2 regions of the Azospira sp. MPR-LB4 genome follow, and region 2 is predicted to be linked to the other one. Evidence: predicted binding sites of a transcription regulator. Region 2 holds the regulator's gene; the other holds the start of a gene.
The links. Region 2 encodes FNR, which switches genes on or off when oxygen is low (the NO sensors DNR and NnrR bind a similar motif). Its sites were predicted from a motif close to TTGANCTAGNTCAA; they were not measured.
Positions count from the first base shown of each region.

Region 1: the regulator FNR is predicted to act here: its motif matches at 2,502-2,515, upstream of AC3QLZ_RS09310 (hemerythrin domain-containing protein).

Region 1 is NZ_CM179521.1:1,981,179-1,988,862, reverse strand. Features, by position in the region: gene AC3QLZ_RS09325 (helicase HerA-like domain-containing protein) at 1-166, opposite strand, end outside; gene AC3QLZ_RS09320 (YebC/PmpR family DNA-binding transcriptional regulator) at 235-960, shown strand; gene AC3QLZ_RS09315 (DMT family transporter) at 1,033-1,890, shown strand; gene AC3QLZ_RS09310 (hemerythrin domain-containing protein) at 1,887-2,420, opposite strand; gene ruvC (crossover junction endodeoxyribonuclease RuvC) at 2,577-3,182, shown strand; gene ruvA (Holliday junction branch migration protein RuvA) at 3,179-3,763, shown strand; gene ruvB (Holliday junction branch migration DNA helicase RuvB) at 3,838-4,920, shown strand; gene ybgC (tol-pal system-associated acyl-CoA thioesterase) at 4,979-5,404, shown strand; gene tolQ (protein TolQ) at 5,401-6,078, shown strand; gene AC3QLZ_RS09280 (ExbD/TolR family protein) at 6,091-6,489, shown strand; gene AC3QLZ_RS09275 (energy transducer TonB) at 6,516-7,316, shown strand; gene tolB (Tol-Pal system beta propeller repeat protein TolB) at 7,411-7,684, shown strand, end outside.
Region 2 is NZ_CM179521.1:3,204,075-3,211,758, reverse strand. Features, by position in the region: gene AC3QLZ_RS15100 (universal stress protein) at 1-228, opposite strand, end outside; gene AC3QLZ_RS15095 (sulfite exporter TauE/SafE family protein) at 248-934, opposite strand; gene hemN (oxygen-independent coproporphyrinogen III oxidase) at 1,064-2,461, opposite strand; gene fnr (fumarate/nitrate reduction transcriptional regulator Fnr) at 2,613-3,359, shown strand; gene AC3QLZ_RS15080 (hemerythrin domain-containing protein) at 3,456-4,034, opposite strand; gene AC3QLZ_RS15075 (SirB2 family protein) at 4,045-4,431, opposite strand; gene AC3QLZ_RS15070 (NnrS family protein) at 4,451-5,668, opposite strand; gene AC3QLZ_RS15065 (hypothetical protein) at 5,684-6,982, opposite strand; gene AC3QLZ_RS15060 (DUF2249 domain-containing protein) at 7,041-7,280, opposite strand; gene AC3QLZ_RS15055 (hemerythrin domain-containing protein) at 7,277-7,684, opposite strand, start outside.

The DNA.
Region 1 (7,684 bases), 1.2 Mb from region 2:
GGAAGACGGGCACGCCGATACTGGAGAAGCGCTCCGCCAGCACCTGCAGGGTGATGGTCTTGCCGGTGCCGGTGGCGCCGGTGATGAGGCCGTGGCGGTTGGCCAGGGCGGGCAGGAGAGCCAGGTCGGTGGCGGCGTGGCGGGCGATGACAAGGGGCTGGGCCATGAGTGGGGTCCGGTGGCTATGCTAGAATTGTCCGATTCTATCAACAGTTTTTCGCTACGAGGTTAGCCATGGCCGGACACTCCAAATGGGCCAATATCCAGCACCGCAAGGGCCGTCAGGACGCCAAGCGGGGCAAGGTCTTCACCAAGCTGATCAAGGAAATCACCGTCGCCGCCAAGATGGGCGGGGGCGATCCGGCCATGAATCCGCGCCTGCGCCTGGCCATGGAAAAGGCCAAGGGCGAATCCATGCCCAAGGACAACATCGACAACGCCATCAAGCGCGGCACCGGCCAGCTGGAAGGCGTCAGCTATGAGGAAATCCGCTACGAAGGCTACGGCATCGGCGGCGCCGCGGTGATGGTGGACTGCCTCACCGACAACCGGGTGCGCACCGTGGCCGATGTGCGCCACGCCTTCAACAAGTACGGCGGCAACATGGGCACCGAAGGCTGCGTTTCCTTCCAGTTCAAGCACTGCGGCCAGATGCTGTTCGCCCCCGGCGCCGACGAGGCCGCCATCATGGATGCGGCCATCGAGGCCGGCGCCGACGACATCATCACCAACGACGACGGCTCCATCGAAGTGCTGACCCCGCCCAACGACCTGCTGAACGTGCAGGAAGCCCTGGAGAAGGCCGGCTTCAAGCCCGAGATGGCGGAAGTGACCATGAAGGCGCTGAACGAATCCGAACTGACCGGGGAAGACGCCCAGCGCATGCAGAAGCTGATCGACGCCCTGGAGTCCCTGGACGACGTGCAGGAGGTTTACACCTCCGCCGTGATGGACGAATAATCGGCCCGGTCTGCTTTTGTTCCCCCGAGAAAGCGGCGCCTGGCGCCGCTTTTTCTTTTGTCGCGAGGCCTCGTGCGCAAGTTTCTGCCCTTTCTCTTCGTGCTGCTGTGGAGCACCGGCTTCATCGGCGCCAAGTACGGCCTGCCCTATGCGGAGCCCCTGACCTTCCTCAGCGCCCGCTATCTCCTGGTGCTCGGACTGATGCTGCCGGTGGCCCTTGTATTTCGCGCCTCCTGGCCTGACACCCGCCAGGAATGGCTGCACATCGGCTTCTCCGGGGTGCTGCTGCATGCGGTCTATCTCGGCGGCGTCTTCATGGCCATCCACCGCGGTCTGCCGGCCGGCATCACCGCCCTGGTGGTGGGCATGCAGCCCCTGCTGACCGCCCTGGGGGCCGGCTGGCTGCTGGGGGAGGCGGTCAGCCGGCGCCAGTGGCTGGGTCTGGTGCTGGGCCTGAGCGGCGTGGGTCTGGTGGTTTCCGGCAAGTTCGGCAGCCAGCCCCTGGCCGAGCTGCTGCCGGCCATCGTCCCGGCCCTGGTGGCCCTGCTCGGCATCACCCTGGGCACCCTGTACCAGAAGCGCTTCTGTCCTGCCTTCGACCTGCGTTCCGGCGCCGTCATCCAGTTCCTGCCGACGGCGGTGCTGACCCTGCTGGTGGCCGGCGCCAGCGAGAGCCAGGAGATCGCCTGGAGCGGCACCTTCGTCTTCGCCCTGCTGTGGCTGGTGCTGGTGCTGTCGGTGGGCGCCATCAGCCTGCTCAACGTGCTCATCCGCAGCGGCAGCGCCGTCAATGTGGCCAGCCTGTTCTACCTGACGCCGCCCACCACCGCCCTCATCGCCTGGGCCGCCTTTGGCGAAACCCTCTCCGGCCCCGCCCTGGCGGGCATGGGGCTGGCCGTGGCCGGCGTGTACCTGGCGCGGCGGGCCTAGGCGGTGTACAGGGGGTAGAGGGTCGCTTCCTCGCGCTGGATGCGCTCCACCAGCACCTTGCCGACGCCGGCCAGTTCATCAACGAAGGCCGGGGCCAGCCCCGGCTCGGCGGCCAGGTTCTGGTACTTGCGCAGGAAGGCAGCCAGGGCCTTGCCGATGCCGTCCATCTCCTGGCGGAACTCGTGGATCAGGGCGAAGCTGGAGGGATCGCCGGCCAGCTGGTGCTCCAGGTAGATGTAGAGGCGCACATTCTCGGTCAGCAGGTGGCCCTGCAGCCGTACCCGGAATTTTTCCAGCAGCGAGGCGGCCTCCGCCAGATTGCCCTGGGCGGCGGCGCTCTGGATGGCGCCGAAGGCCTGCAGCAGCACCAGGTGCTCGTCGGTGAGTTGGTGTACCAGGGCCGGATGGTAGTGAATCTGGGTTCCCGGCGCCGGGCCGCTGCGAGTGGCCGGTACCGGCTCGGGCATGGGCGGGGCCTCGGGGGCGGGGGGCGGCGGTGAATCGCCAAAGATTTTGCGTAACAGTGACATGGTTCTCCCTCCTGCGACGGTGTGGACACAGGGAATTGGTTTTTATGCCTGCCAATTTGGGCGGGAGTCCATGACGAATCCTTAACCCGTGTCAAATTTCGGGCCTGCGCTCCCGTCGGGCGCGACAGGCGGCGTCCGCCCCCTTAGAATGCTGCCATGTCCGCCATCCCCCCCGTCTCCGCCAAGCCGAATGCCGCCGCCGCACCCGTGCCGGTGCGCATCCTCGGCATCGACCCGGGACTGCGTTGCACCGGCTTCGGTCTCATCGACAAGCTGGGCAACAAGCTGGCCTACGTCAGCAGCGGCTGTATCCGCACCGACGACACCCGCACCCTGCCGGAGCGCCTGGAGGTGATCTACCAAGGCATCCGGGAAATCGTCGCCGCCCACGGTCCGGCTCAGGCGGCGGTGGAAAAGGTCTTTGTGAACGTCAATCCCCAGTCCACCCTGCTGTTGGGCCAGGCCCGCGGCGCCGCCATCACCGCCCTGGTGTCCACCGGCCTGCCGGTGGGCGAGTACACCGCCCTGCAGGTGAAGCAGGCGGTGGTGGGCAACGGCAAGGCGGCCAAGGAACAGGTGCAGCACATGGTCAAGCGCCTCCTCGGCCTGCCCGGCGACCCGTCTGCCGACGCCGCCGATGCCCTGGCCTGTGCCATTGCCCACGCCCACGGCGGCCAGGGGCTGGGCCATATCGCCACCGCCGGCCTGCGGGTGCGCGGCGGCCGCCTGATGGAAGCCCCCAATCCAAGGAAGAGAACATGATCGGAAGACTCACCGGCCTCCTGGCCGAAAAGAATCCCCCCCAGGTGGTCCTGGACGTGCAGGGCGTCGGCTACGAGGTGGATGTGCCCATGAGCACCTTCTACAACCTACCGGGCAACGGCGACAAGGTGACCCTGCTGACCCACTTCGTGGTGCGGGAGGACGGCCATTTTCTCTTCGGCTTCCTCACCGAGGCGGAGCGTTTCGCCTTCCGCCAGCTGATCAAGATTTCCGGCGTCGGCCCCCGCATGGCCCTGGCCATTCTTTCCGGCCTTTCCGTCAGCGACCTGGCGGCGGCCATCTCCCGCCAGGAGTCCGGCCGCCTGACCAAGGTGCCGGGCATCGGCAAGAAGACTGCCGAGCGCCTGCTGCTGGAGCTGAAGGACAAGCTGGCCCCGGTGGTGGGCGGCGGGGCCGCTGCGGCCCTGGTGGTGCACGACGACCAGTCGGACATCCTCAATGCGCTGCTGGCCCTGGGTTACAACGAGCGGGAAGCCGCCGCCGCCCTCAAGCAATTGCCCGCCGGCAGCGGCGTTTCCGATGGCATCCGCCAGGCCCTCAAACTGCTGGCCAAGCCCTGAGGGGGCGGCGGGAGTAAAATGGCGGCTTACCGGGCCTCGCCCGCCGCACTTTCCAGGCTCACTCCAGGCTTTCCATGATCGAAACCGATTCCTTTGATTCCTCCTTCGACGCCGATGCCGGCCGTCTCATCGGCGCCGAGAGCAAGTCGGCCCAGGAGGAAGCCATCGAGCGCGCCCTGCGGCCCAAGCGCCTGGCGGATTACGTCGGTCAGGCCAAGATCCGGGAGCAGCTCTCCATCTTCATCCACGCCGCCAAGCGGCGCAGCGAGGCCCTCGACCACGTCCTGCTGTTCGGCCCGCCGGGCCTGGGCAAGACCACCCTGGCCCACATCGTGGCCGCCGAGATGGGCGTGAACCTGCGCCAGACCTCGGGACCGGTGCTGGAGCGGGCCGGCGACCTGGCCGCCATCCTGACCAACCTGGAACCACACGACGTGCTGTTCATCGACGAAATCCACCGTCTCAGTCCGGTGGTGGAGGAAATCCTCTACCCGGCCCTGGAGGATTTCCAGATCGACATCATGATCGGCGAGGGTCCGGCGGCCCGCTCGGTGAAGCTGGACCTGCCGCCCTTCACCCTGGTGGGCGCCACCACCCGGGCCGGCATGCTGACCAACCCCCTGCGGGACCGCTTCGGCATCGTCGCCCGGCTGGAGTTCTACAACGCCCAGGAACTGACCCACATCGTCACCCGCTCGGCCCAGCTGCTCAACGTGGCCATCGAGCCGGAAGGGGCCCTGGAGATCGCCCGCCGCTCCCGCGGCACGCCCCGCATCGCCAACCGCCTGCTGCGCCGGGTGCGGGACTACGCCGAGGTCAAGGCCGACGGCATCATCACCCGGGAGGTGGCCGACGCCGCCCTTTCCATGCTGGACGTGGACCACGGCGGCCTGGACCTGATGGACCGCAAGCTGCTCTCTGCCGTGATCGACAAGTTCGCCGGCGGTCCGGTGGGGGTGGACAACCTGGCCGCCGCCATCGGCGAGGCCCGGGACACCATCGAGGACGTGCTGGAACCCTACCTGATCCAGCAGGGCTACCTGCAGCGCACCCCCCGGGGCCGCATCGCCACCCCGGCCATCTACCGCCACCTGGGGCTGGAGGCGCCCGGCACCCCGGCCGCCACGCCCGACCTGTGGTCCCCCAAGGAGCAATGAGGACGGCTGTTACAGACTGTCATCGTCCCCAGGCCCCGAGCCGCCTAGAATTACGCCCATGAGCCATCCTGCCGACCACGCCTTCACCATTCCGGTCCGCGTCTATTACGAGGACACGGATGCGGGCGGCGTGGTCTACTACGCCAACTACCTGCGCTTTTTCGAGCGCTGCCGCACCGAATGGCTGCGCAGCATCGGCCATCACCAGGTGGACCTGCTGGCGGAGCAGGGCGTCGCCTTCGTCGTCCGTTCCGTAAGTTGCGACTACATGCGGCCGGCCCGGCTCGACGATCTGCTGACCATCGGCCTGGCCGTGGAAAAGCTCGGCCGCGCCCAGATCACCTTCCGCCAGTTCGCCCGTCGCCACGGCAGCGACGACGACCTGGTGAGCGGTACCGTCCAGATCGTTTGCGTCAAGCTGGACGCCATGAAAACCACCCCCATTCCCGAATTCCTGCGCGAGAAACTGGAAGCCCTGCAATGAACGTCACCCAAGACCTTTCCATCCTTTCCCTCATCACCCAGGCCAGCGCCGTCGTCCAGGTCGTCATGGCCCTGCTGGCCGGCGTCTCCTTCATGTCCTGGTACTACATCTTCCGCAAGCTCTATGCGGTAAAGAATGCGCGCAACCAGACCGAGCAGTTCGAGCGGGACTTCTGGAGCGGCGGCGACCTCAACCGCCTCTACCAGAACGCCGTCGAGCAGCGCCACGACACCGGCGCCATGGAGCGGGTGTTCGAGGCCGGCTTCCGGGAATTCACCAAGCTGCGCAACCAGAAGAACCTGGAAGCCAAGGACGTTGTGGACGGCTCCCGCCGCGCCATGCGCGCCACCTACCAGCGGGAGATCGACGACCTGGAATCCCACCTGGCCTTCCTCGCCTCCGTCGGCTCCGTCTCCCCCTACATCGGTCTCTTCGGCACCGTGTGGGGCATCATGCATGCCTTCCGCGGCCTCTCCAACGTGGGCCAGGCGACCCTGGCTTCCGTCGCTCCCGGTATTGCCGAAGCCCTGGTGGCCACGGCCATCGGCCTCTTTGCCGCCATCCCCGCGGTGCTCGCCTACAACCGCTTCGCCCACGACATCGACCGCCTCTCCACCCGCTTCGAGAGCTTCATGGAAGAGTTCTCCAACATCCTGCAGCGGCAGATGCGTTAAGGGGCCGGAGCCATGCGTCCGCGTCGCCTTAAAAACGAAATCAACGTCGTTCCCTACATCGACGTCATGCTGGTGCTGCTGGTCATCTTTATGGTGGCCACGCCCATGATGCAGACCGGCTCGGTGGACCTGCCCTCCACCGGCAAGTCTTCCGCCGTGCCGGAAAATCCCTACCGGGTCATGGTCAAGGCCGACGGCAGCATTGCCGTGCAGGATGCCCGGGGCAAGGAAAAATCCATCGACCGCCGCCAGCTCAACGACCTGCTGGTCACCGAGCTGGAAGCCAACCCGGAACTGCCGGTGCTGGTGGTGGGCGACAAGGCCGCCCGCTACGACGCCGTGCTTGAGGTGCTGGACCAGATCAAGCTGCAGAACATCAAGCGGGTCGGCCTGGAGACCGTGCGCAAGTGAGTTCCCCGATGAAAGCCGGAACGGACATGCCCTTCGAACGGCGGGCGGAGCCGGGCAAGCGCAAGGCCCTGATCCTGGCGATCCTGGTGCACCTGCTGCTGGCCATCTTCCTCTTCTTCGGCATCCGCTGGCAGACCAAGCACGAGGCGGTGGAGGTCGAGCTGTGGAGCGATGTGCCCCAGGGCGCCTACAAGCCGCCCCCACCGCCTCCGGAACCGAAGCCCGTGCCCAAACCGGAGCCGAAGCCCGAACCCAAGCCCGAGGTGAAACCGGACCCGAAGCCGGCGTCCAAGCCCGACATCGTGCTCAAGGAAGAGAAGAAAAAGCCGGAGCCGAAAAAGGAAGAGCCGAAACCCGAACCCAAGAAGGAGGAGAAGAAGCTCGAGACTCCCGACTGGCAGAAGGAACTGGAACGGGACCAGCGGGACCTCAAGCAGCGCCAGCGTGAGCAGGCCCTGAAGGAACAGCTGAGCCGGGAAATGAACATGCAGCAGGCTGCCGGCAAGGAGGCTGCCGCCGCCTCTTCCCGCAGCAAGGGCCTGGCTTCCTACGTGGACAAGATCCGCGCCAAGGTGCGGGGCAACCTGGGCTTCGTCAGCGTCAGCGGCAATCCCACGGCCAAGTTCCTGGTGACCCAGCTGCCCAGCGGCGAGATCATCAGCGCCCGCATGACACGTTCCAGCGGCGTGCCGGCCTACGACAGCGCCGTCGAACGGGCCATCATGAAGTCCTCGCCCCTGCCCCTGCCCGACGACAAGTCGGCTTTCCACCGGGAACTGGAGCTGACCTTTTGTCCCCAGGAAGGGACTTCCGGCTGCTCCCCCTGATTCTTTGTCATTCCCCCTTACGTTACCTTTCGTTACGCGGCAGCGTCGGGGGCTTTGGGTATAATCGGACCTTTTTCCGGCCCAGGTTTCTTCAATGACCGTGATTGCGCGCTATTTTTCCCGGGTTCTGCTCGGCTTGTCCCTGCTTGCCGCCCTGGGGGGCGCCCACGCCCAGCTTGCCATTGAAATCACCGGTGCCGGCGCCCACCGCCTGCCCATCGCCATCGCCGACTTTGCCGGCGAACCGGGCTACTCCCGGGCCCTGACCTCGGTCATCCGCGCCGACCTGGAGCGTTCCGGCCTGTTCCGTCTGGTGGAACCGGGCCCGACCCCCATCAGCGAAAACGACAACGTGGATTTTGGCGCCT
Region 2 (7,684 bases):
GAGCTTGGCCTCGGCCGCCTCCAGGCGTTCCACGCTGTCCTCCCGGTAGTAGCGCTCCAGGGTTTCGTGGCCCAGGTGGCGCTGCACCCGGCCGTCGGGAATGGGCGGATGCACGTAGAGCAGGTGCACCGTCGGCACTTCCCGGTACCAGGAGAGGCGGGAAATCAGGTGATCCACGGCCCGCAGGGAACAAGCGGAACCATCGACCGCCAGCAGGAAATTCAGCATCGTCTGCTCCTCAGCATTTCTAGATGTTATGGGCCAGGCGCCAGGCACCCAGCAGGCCCCACAGGCCGAAGCCGAGCACGCTCAGCCCGGCGATGCCGCGCACCCAGGGGCGCCGCACGAAATCCTTCAGCCGCGCCGCCAGGAGGCCGGCCAGCAGCAGGTTGGGCAGGGTGCCCAGGCCGAAGGCCAGCATCACCGCGCCGCCCCGGGCGGCGCTGCCGCTCACCAGGGCGGTGGTCAGCACACTGTATACCAGACCGCAGGGCAGCCAGCCCCACAGCAAGCCCAGGGGAAAGGCCTGGGCCGGGCTGCGGGCGGGCAGAAAACGTTTGGAAAAGGGCTGCAGACGGCGCCACAGGCCCTGGCCTGCCCGCTCGGTCCACGCCAGGGCCTGGGTGGCGCCAAGCAGATAAAGGCCCAGGGCCACCAGCATCAGGTTGGCCAGCACGTAGAGCACCAGGCGCAGGGACCATTGCTCTCCCAGGTGGGCGCCGGCCGCGCCGACGGCCCCCGCCAGGAGGCCGGCCAGGCCATAGCTGGCGATACGCCCCAGGTTGTAGGCCAGATGCAGGGACCAGCGGCTGCCTCCGGCCTGCCCCAGAGAGAGGGCGCCGACGATGCCGCCGCACATGCCGATGCAGTGGGTGCCGCCGAGAAAGCCGACGAGGAGGACGGAAAGCAGGGTGGGCAGGAAGGAGTCAGCCACGTGGGAGCGCCGTGCGGAAAGTGAAAAAGGCCATGGCCAAAATTATACCGGGCACTGGGGTTTCCCCCAGCGCCCGGCTTTTCCCCCCTGAGGCTTGCCTCAAGTTAAACGCGGTATCCCGTAGCCCGGTCAGATGACCTTGCTGTAACGGGTGCGCTGCCGATCGGCGCGCAGATATTTGTCGAACACCATGGAGATGGCCCGCACCAGGAGACGTCCCGGGGGCAGCACGGTGATCCATTTGTCGTCCACCTTCACCAGCCCGCCCCGCTCCAGTTCCTTCAGGTCCTCCAGTTCGGCGGCGAAGTACTTCTTGAAGTCGATCAGGTGGGCGATTTCGATGGACTCGGTGGAGATTTCGAAATGGCACATCAGGGCCTGGATGATGGAACGGCGCAGCAGGTCGTCGGCGGTCAGCTCGATGCCCCGCAGCACCGGCAGCACGCCGGCGTCCAGGCGGTCGTAGTACTCGTCCAGGGTGCGGTAGTTCTGGCTGTAGGTGGGCCCCACCTTGGCGATGGAGGAAATGCCGAAGGACAGCATGTCGCAGTCCGCATGGGTGGAGTAGCCCTGGAAATTGCGGTGCAGCCGGCCCTGGCGCTGGGCCACGGCCAGCTCGTCGTCCGGCTTGGCGAAGTGGTCCATGCCGATGAAGACGTAGCCGGCATCGGTCAGCTTCTTGATGGCCAGGGAGAGCAGCTGCAGGCGCGTGTCGGCGTTGGGCAGGTCGCTCTCGTTGATGCGCCGCTGGGGCTTGAAGAGGCCCGGCAGGTGGGCATAGTTGTAGATGGAGAGACGCTCCGGGTCCATGGCCAGGACCCGCTCCAGGGTGCGGTTGAAGCCCATCACCGTCTGGTGGGGCAGGCCGTAGATGAGGTCCACGCTGATGGACTTGAAGCCGCTCTTGCGCGCCTGGTCCATCACCGTGAAGGTTTCTTCCTCGGTCTGGATGCGATTGATGGCCTGCTGCACCCGCTCGTCGAAATCCTGGACGCCCAGGCTCATGCGGTTGAAGCCCAGCTCGCCGAGCAGGGCCACGGTGGGCCGGTCCACCTTGCGCGGATCCACTTCGATGGAAATCTCGGCCCCATCCACCAGCTTGAAATGGCGGTGGGTGAGGTCCATCAGCTGGTGCATTTCCTCATGGGAGAGGAAGGTGGGCGTGCCGCCGCCCCAGTGCAGCTGGGAGACTTCCCGATCCCCGTCCAGCAGGTACTCGGCCTGCAGGGCCATCTCCTTGCCCAGGTACTTGATGTACTTGGCGCTGCGGCCGTGATCCTTGGTGATGATCTTGTTACAGGCGCAGTAGTAGCAGATGGTGTTACAGAAGGGGATGTGGAAGTATAATGACAGCGGTCGGCTGATACCGCCGATGTTGCGTTTGCCCAACCACAGCTTCAGGGCCTCGGCATCGAAGGCTTCGACAAAACGGTCAGCCGTCGGATAGGACGTGTAGCGCGGTCCATTGACGTCGAAGCGGCGGATGATCTGGGGATCGAAAACCAGGTTGTTGGCGGTAAATGTCATTGAAAAACAGTCGTTGCAGAACCACACATTAGGTGCGGCTTATTATCGTGGTGCAGGAACTGGGGCACGTTGACCTGGATCAAAGGCTTCCAAAGGGCCTTCCGGCGCAGGTTACCACCATCCGAACGCCCTTGGCCCAGCGAGGAACAGCATGCCGTTGAAGAAGACCAGCGCCCAAGAAATTACCCTGTCGGTCATCAAGACCGCCTGCTCGAACTGTAACCTGCAAGAACTGTGTCTTCCCTACGGTCTCAACGAGACCGAGATGTCCAAGCTGGACGAACTGGTCAGCACCCGCCGCAAGATCAAGCGCGGCGACCACCTGTACCGGGCCGGGGAGGCCTTCGAATCCATCTACGCCATCCGCGCCGGTTTCTTCAAGACCGACGTGCTGCTGGAAGACGGCCGCGACCAGGTCACCGGCTTCCAGATGGCCGGCGAGCTGCTGGGCCTGGACGGCATCAGCACCGAACACCATTCCTGTAACGCGGTGGCCCTGGAAGACAGCGAAGTCTGCATCATCCCCTTCCCCCGCCTGGAAGGCCTGTCCCGGGAGATCGTGGCCCTGCAGCACCACTTCCACAAGGTGATGAGCCGGGAGATCGTGCGCGACCACGGGGTCATGATGCTGCTCGGCACCATGCGGGCGGAAGAACGGCTGGCCGCCTTCCTCCTCAATCTCTCCCAGCGCTTCACCGCCCGCGGCTATTCCCACGCCGAGTTCTACCTGCGCATGACCCGGGAAGAAATCGGCAGCTACCTGGGCCTCAAGCTGGAAACCGTTTCCCGCGCCTTCTCCCGCTTCCAGGAAGAAGGTCTGATCGCCGTGCAGCAAAAGCACATCCGCATCCTGGACATCCCGGGCCTGAAAAAGCTGATGACCCACCAGTCGGCCTGATCCCGGGCAAGCGTCAAACAAAAAAGCGGCTCCGCGGAGCCGCTTTTTTTATTGCCCGGATTATTGCCCGGGCTTAGTCCAGGAGTGCCGGCAGTCCTACTGTTCCCCTTCCGGAAACACCGCCCCCCGCCGTGCCGCCATGCTGCGGCCGACGGCGGCCGCCTGCTCGGGGGACAGCAGGCGCCGCCCCAGGGGCAGCAGCTCCCGGGTTTCCAGATCGATGTGTCCCAGATAAAGCTCGGCCAGCCCTTCCACCATGGCCGCCGGCAGGGCCTCGCTGCATTCCCCCGGCTGGGCCGCGACGATGGCCTGCAGGCGGGCCAGCACCTCGTCCCGGGCCCGGTCCATGCGCCGGTGATCGGCCAGGATGCGCTCGATGAGGGCCTCCACCTGAGCCGCCACCGCCGCTTCCCGGGCCACCGCCTGGCTCGCCCGCAGGGCGGGAAAGAGGTCATCCTCCTCGTCCGCATGGTGATGGGGAGCGGCCACGGAGAAATAGCGCAGCACGCCCTGGGCCGCCTCCCGGGCAGCCTGGTCGGCACCGTGCCGGGGCAGGTGCTGCACCAGGCGACGCAGGGTCTCGATCTGGGCCTGGATGCGACCGTGACAGGCATCCAGCATTTCCAGGGGTTCGTCGAAACTGGGGGCGGCGGCGCCCAACAGGCTGTGGCTCATGCAATTCCTTTCACAGACCGGCGAAGAAGCCGGCGGGATGACGCGTCAGGGCAACGGAAACGATATAGGCGAAACACGACAGGGCCATGACGAAAAAGATGCCCCGCACCGCCTTGCTGCGCCCCCGCTTGAGGGCCACGCTGCCACAGCCGATGTAGGCCAGCAGGGCCAGCACCTTGGCCGTCAGCCAGCCCTGGACGAAGGGATACTGGCCGGAGAGAAAGGCCAGGGCCAGGGCGCTGCCGAGCAGCAGGGTATCCACCACATGGGGCGCCACCCGCGGCAGGCGCCCCTGCAGTCGAGGCGACTCCTGCAGCATCCAGAATCCGCGCAGGAGGAATCCGAGGCCGGAGAGGACGACGCAGGTGATGTGCAGATGCTTGAGGGCCAGGTACATGGGATGGCTCCGCGATCCGTCAGCCGGGCTGGCCGTCGGGCCGGGGCCGCAGGTACATGGCGCCGTGGCGCCGCACCCACAGGGCGAACACCAGCAGCCAGGCCAGGCTGGCCAGCCACTGCAGGTTGAAGGGGCCGGACAGGGGCAGGAACTCGCCGGCGATGCGCAGCAGGGGCACGCTCTGGAACAGCCAGAACAGGGGCCAGGTGGTCTGATCCCCGGCGTTGATGGGCCGGCCCGAATGCCCCAGGGTGACCCGGGTGACCATGCCCAGCAGCATGGAAACAAAATAGCCGATGCTGATGGCGTGCAGGGGCGCCAGGCCGCCGAAGCTGCCGCCCAGCGCCAGGGCCAGCCCCTGGCAGGCATAGAGCACCAGCCCCAGGCCCAGCCAGACGGTGGCGCCGTGGATCATGGCCAGCATGGGCACCGCCAGGCTGCGCCGAAGCTGCCACTTCCAGGAGAAATGGATGACCACGGCGGCGGCAACGGCGTCCGGCAGCCACAGGGCTCCGTGCCAGCCGACCAGGGCCAGCAGGGCGTGGCCAAGGAAACAGGCCAGCACCAGCCACAGCAGGGGCATGGGTCGGTAGATGGTGTAGTTCTTCAGCACCGCTGCAGTGAAGAAGGGCAGCATGCGATGGCTGACGATGAAGAACACCGGCAGCAGGCAGCCCCACAGCCCCAGCTCGATGCCGGCCCGCACCCCGTCGCCGGCCATGGCTGCCAGGCCCCAGGCATAGGCCCAGAGGGCGACCAGGCCCAGCCCCAGGGCGGCCAGCAGCGCGTAGGCGTGGGAACGGTCCGGTGCGAAGCCCCGGGGCTGGGGCCAGGTCACGGCCCGGGCCAGGGCGACCAAGCCCCACAGCCAGCCGAGGGACGCCACCACCAGGCCGGACACGGCCAGGGGCGCCGCCAGCAGGCCGCCCCAGAAGAGCAGCCAGCCGCCTGCCAGCAGAGCGAAGGCCGGCAGGTACTGGCCCCGCGTCAGGGCCGGGGCGCTCACCCACTTGGGCAGGGCCGTCATGAGAAAGCCGAAGATGAAGGGGGGGAACAGGCCGAACAGCATCAGGGCCCCATGCAGCCAGATGCCGGGCAGGGCCCAGGCCGGAGCCCCATAGAGTCCGGCATAGCGGCCGCCCAGGTCCGCCGCCCAGAACAGCACCGCCAGCAGGCTCTGCAGGGCGCCGAGGGCGAACATGACCCGGTGGGGGGCGCTGAAAAAGGCCTTGAACATGGAATCTCCGAAAAATCAGGCAGCCGTGGCGAGTTGCTCGCCGATATGCCGCAGGTGCCGCCGATAGACCTGCAGGCAGCGCCAGAGGTTCACCAGCAACCACAGGTTGGACAGCAGCAGGGCCAGTCCGGCCGGCCAGGCGAACCAGGCGGGGCGGACCACGGCGGCCAGCAGCAGGGCCAGGGAAGCGGCATGGGCCGCCATCTGCCGCGCCATGGCGCTCTCGGCCAGGATGCGCTTCATGTTCGGCGCCAGCACCCGGCCCTGGCCCGCGTTCTGCAGATGCAGCCAGATGAGGAAGGGCACGATCTTGTACAGCATGCCGGTGATCACCGACATGAACCCGCCCACCAGCAGGAGCATGCCCAGCAGCAGGGGCAGCCCGGGCCACAGGCCCAGGGCCGGCCACAGCTGCCCCACCGCCCACAGGGCCGCCCCGCCGACGGCGCAGGCCAGCCCCAGCCGCCAGTAGCGCTGGGTGGCATCGAGCCTGGCCCGCTTGCTGCGCACCAGCAACCACAGGGTCGCCAGGGCAAAGGTGCCGCAACCGGCCGCCACCAGGGCCGCCAGGAGGGGGGCGCCGCCCCAGCCGGCCGCCTCGGCGCCGCTCCACAGGGCCAGCAGCAGGAACAGCAGGGGCGCCAGGAGCCGGGTCAGCCAGCCGGGAAAAGCCGGCGTCAGGAGGAACATGGGCACCACCACGTAGGCGACGCCGGACAGCAGCAGCACGCCCCAGCCCACCAGGCCCCAGGCCAGGTGGATGCCGGTGATTTCCAGCAGGGGCCAGGACAGCCCCCAGGCCAGGTTGACCAGCATGGACAGGCCCAGCAGCACCGTCACGCCGAGGCCGGCCACGGCCAGCTTGAGGGCCCACTGGATGGTGCTGCCCATGGGAATCTGAACCAGGGCCCGGCCGACGGCAACGAGGAAGATAAGAATGCCGCCACCGAGACACAACAGGGCGCCCTGGAACAGTTCGCTGCGGTAGGTGAGGAAGGCCCCCACCAGGAACAGCAGCCCCAGGGTAAGCAGGCCGTGCACCGCCCGGGCCACGCCCAGGGGCCGGGCCACGCCGGCGCCGGTGGCCACCGGCAGGATCTGCAGCAGGGCACCGACCATGGTCTGCAGCATGAAGCCGGCCGTCAGCAGGTGGGTGAAGGCCAGGGCGCCGGCGGTCCAGCGGGAGGCCAGCAGCTCCGGCCCGAGGAGCAGCAGGAGCAGGCCGGCGGCCGCCGCGAACAGGGGGGCGCTGAGGAAGAAGCGCAGGGGCGCCGCCAGGGGCGGGGCCTGGTCGAAGGACAGCATGGCTTGCATGGGAAGCGTCCTGGGCGGCGGCGTGACGATCAGCGGCGACGGGCCGGCGCCAGGGACCTCAGGCCGCCACCTTCCAGATGAGAATCTCCACCGTGCCGTCTTCTGCGGTCTGGGAACGGTAGGTATAGCCGTTGTTCACCAGGGTGCGGTACAGGGGATGGGGCTCCCGGTAGAGCAGGAGCAGCATCTTTTCCCCGTCCTTCAGCTCATCCAGGCCCTCCATGGTGCGCACGAAGGGTTCGGGCGGCTCCATCATGCGGGCATCCACCACCAGGGTGGCTTCGTCGCGGGCACTCATGACTGGGCACTCCCGGTGGTCTTCTGCAGCAGGGGCAGCAGCTCACCGGCATGCCCGGCCAGATGTTCGTCGCACATGGGATACAAGACGTTTTCTTCCTTCAGGTTGTGCTGCTGCATGAGGATCAGCAGGGTCTCGGCCGCCCCCAGGTAGTCGTCCTGGTCGCCGGCGGCCAGGGCCTGGCGCGCCTCGTCCATGAGACTGCGCATCTGCACATGTTCCAGCCGCATCATCTGGGTGGGCCCCATGCGGATGCCGGTGGCCTGCTCGAAGGCGGGAAAGAGGGTTTCCTCTTCCGCCTGGAAATGGGCCAGGGTGGCTTGGCAGAAATCGGCGAAGAGCTGGGCCGGCAAGGCCGGGTCGGGTTGGGCGAGGGACTGCTCCACGGCCGCGAACAGGTCGTC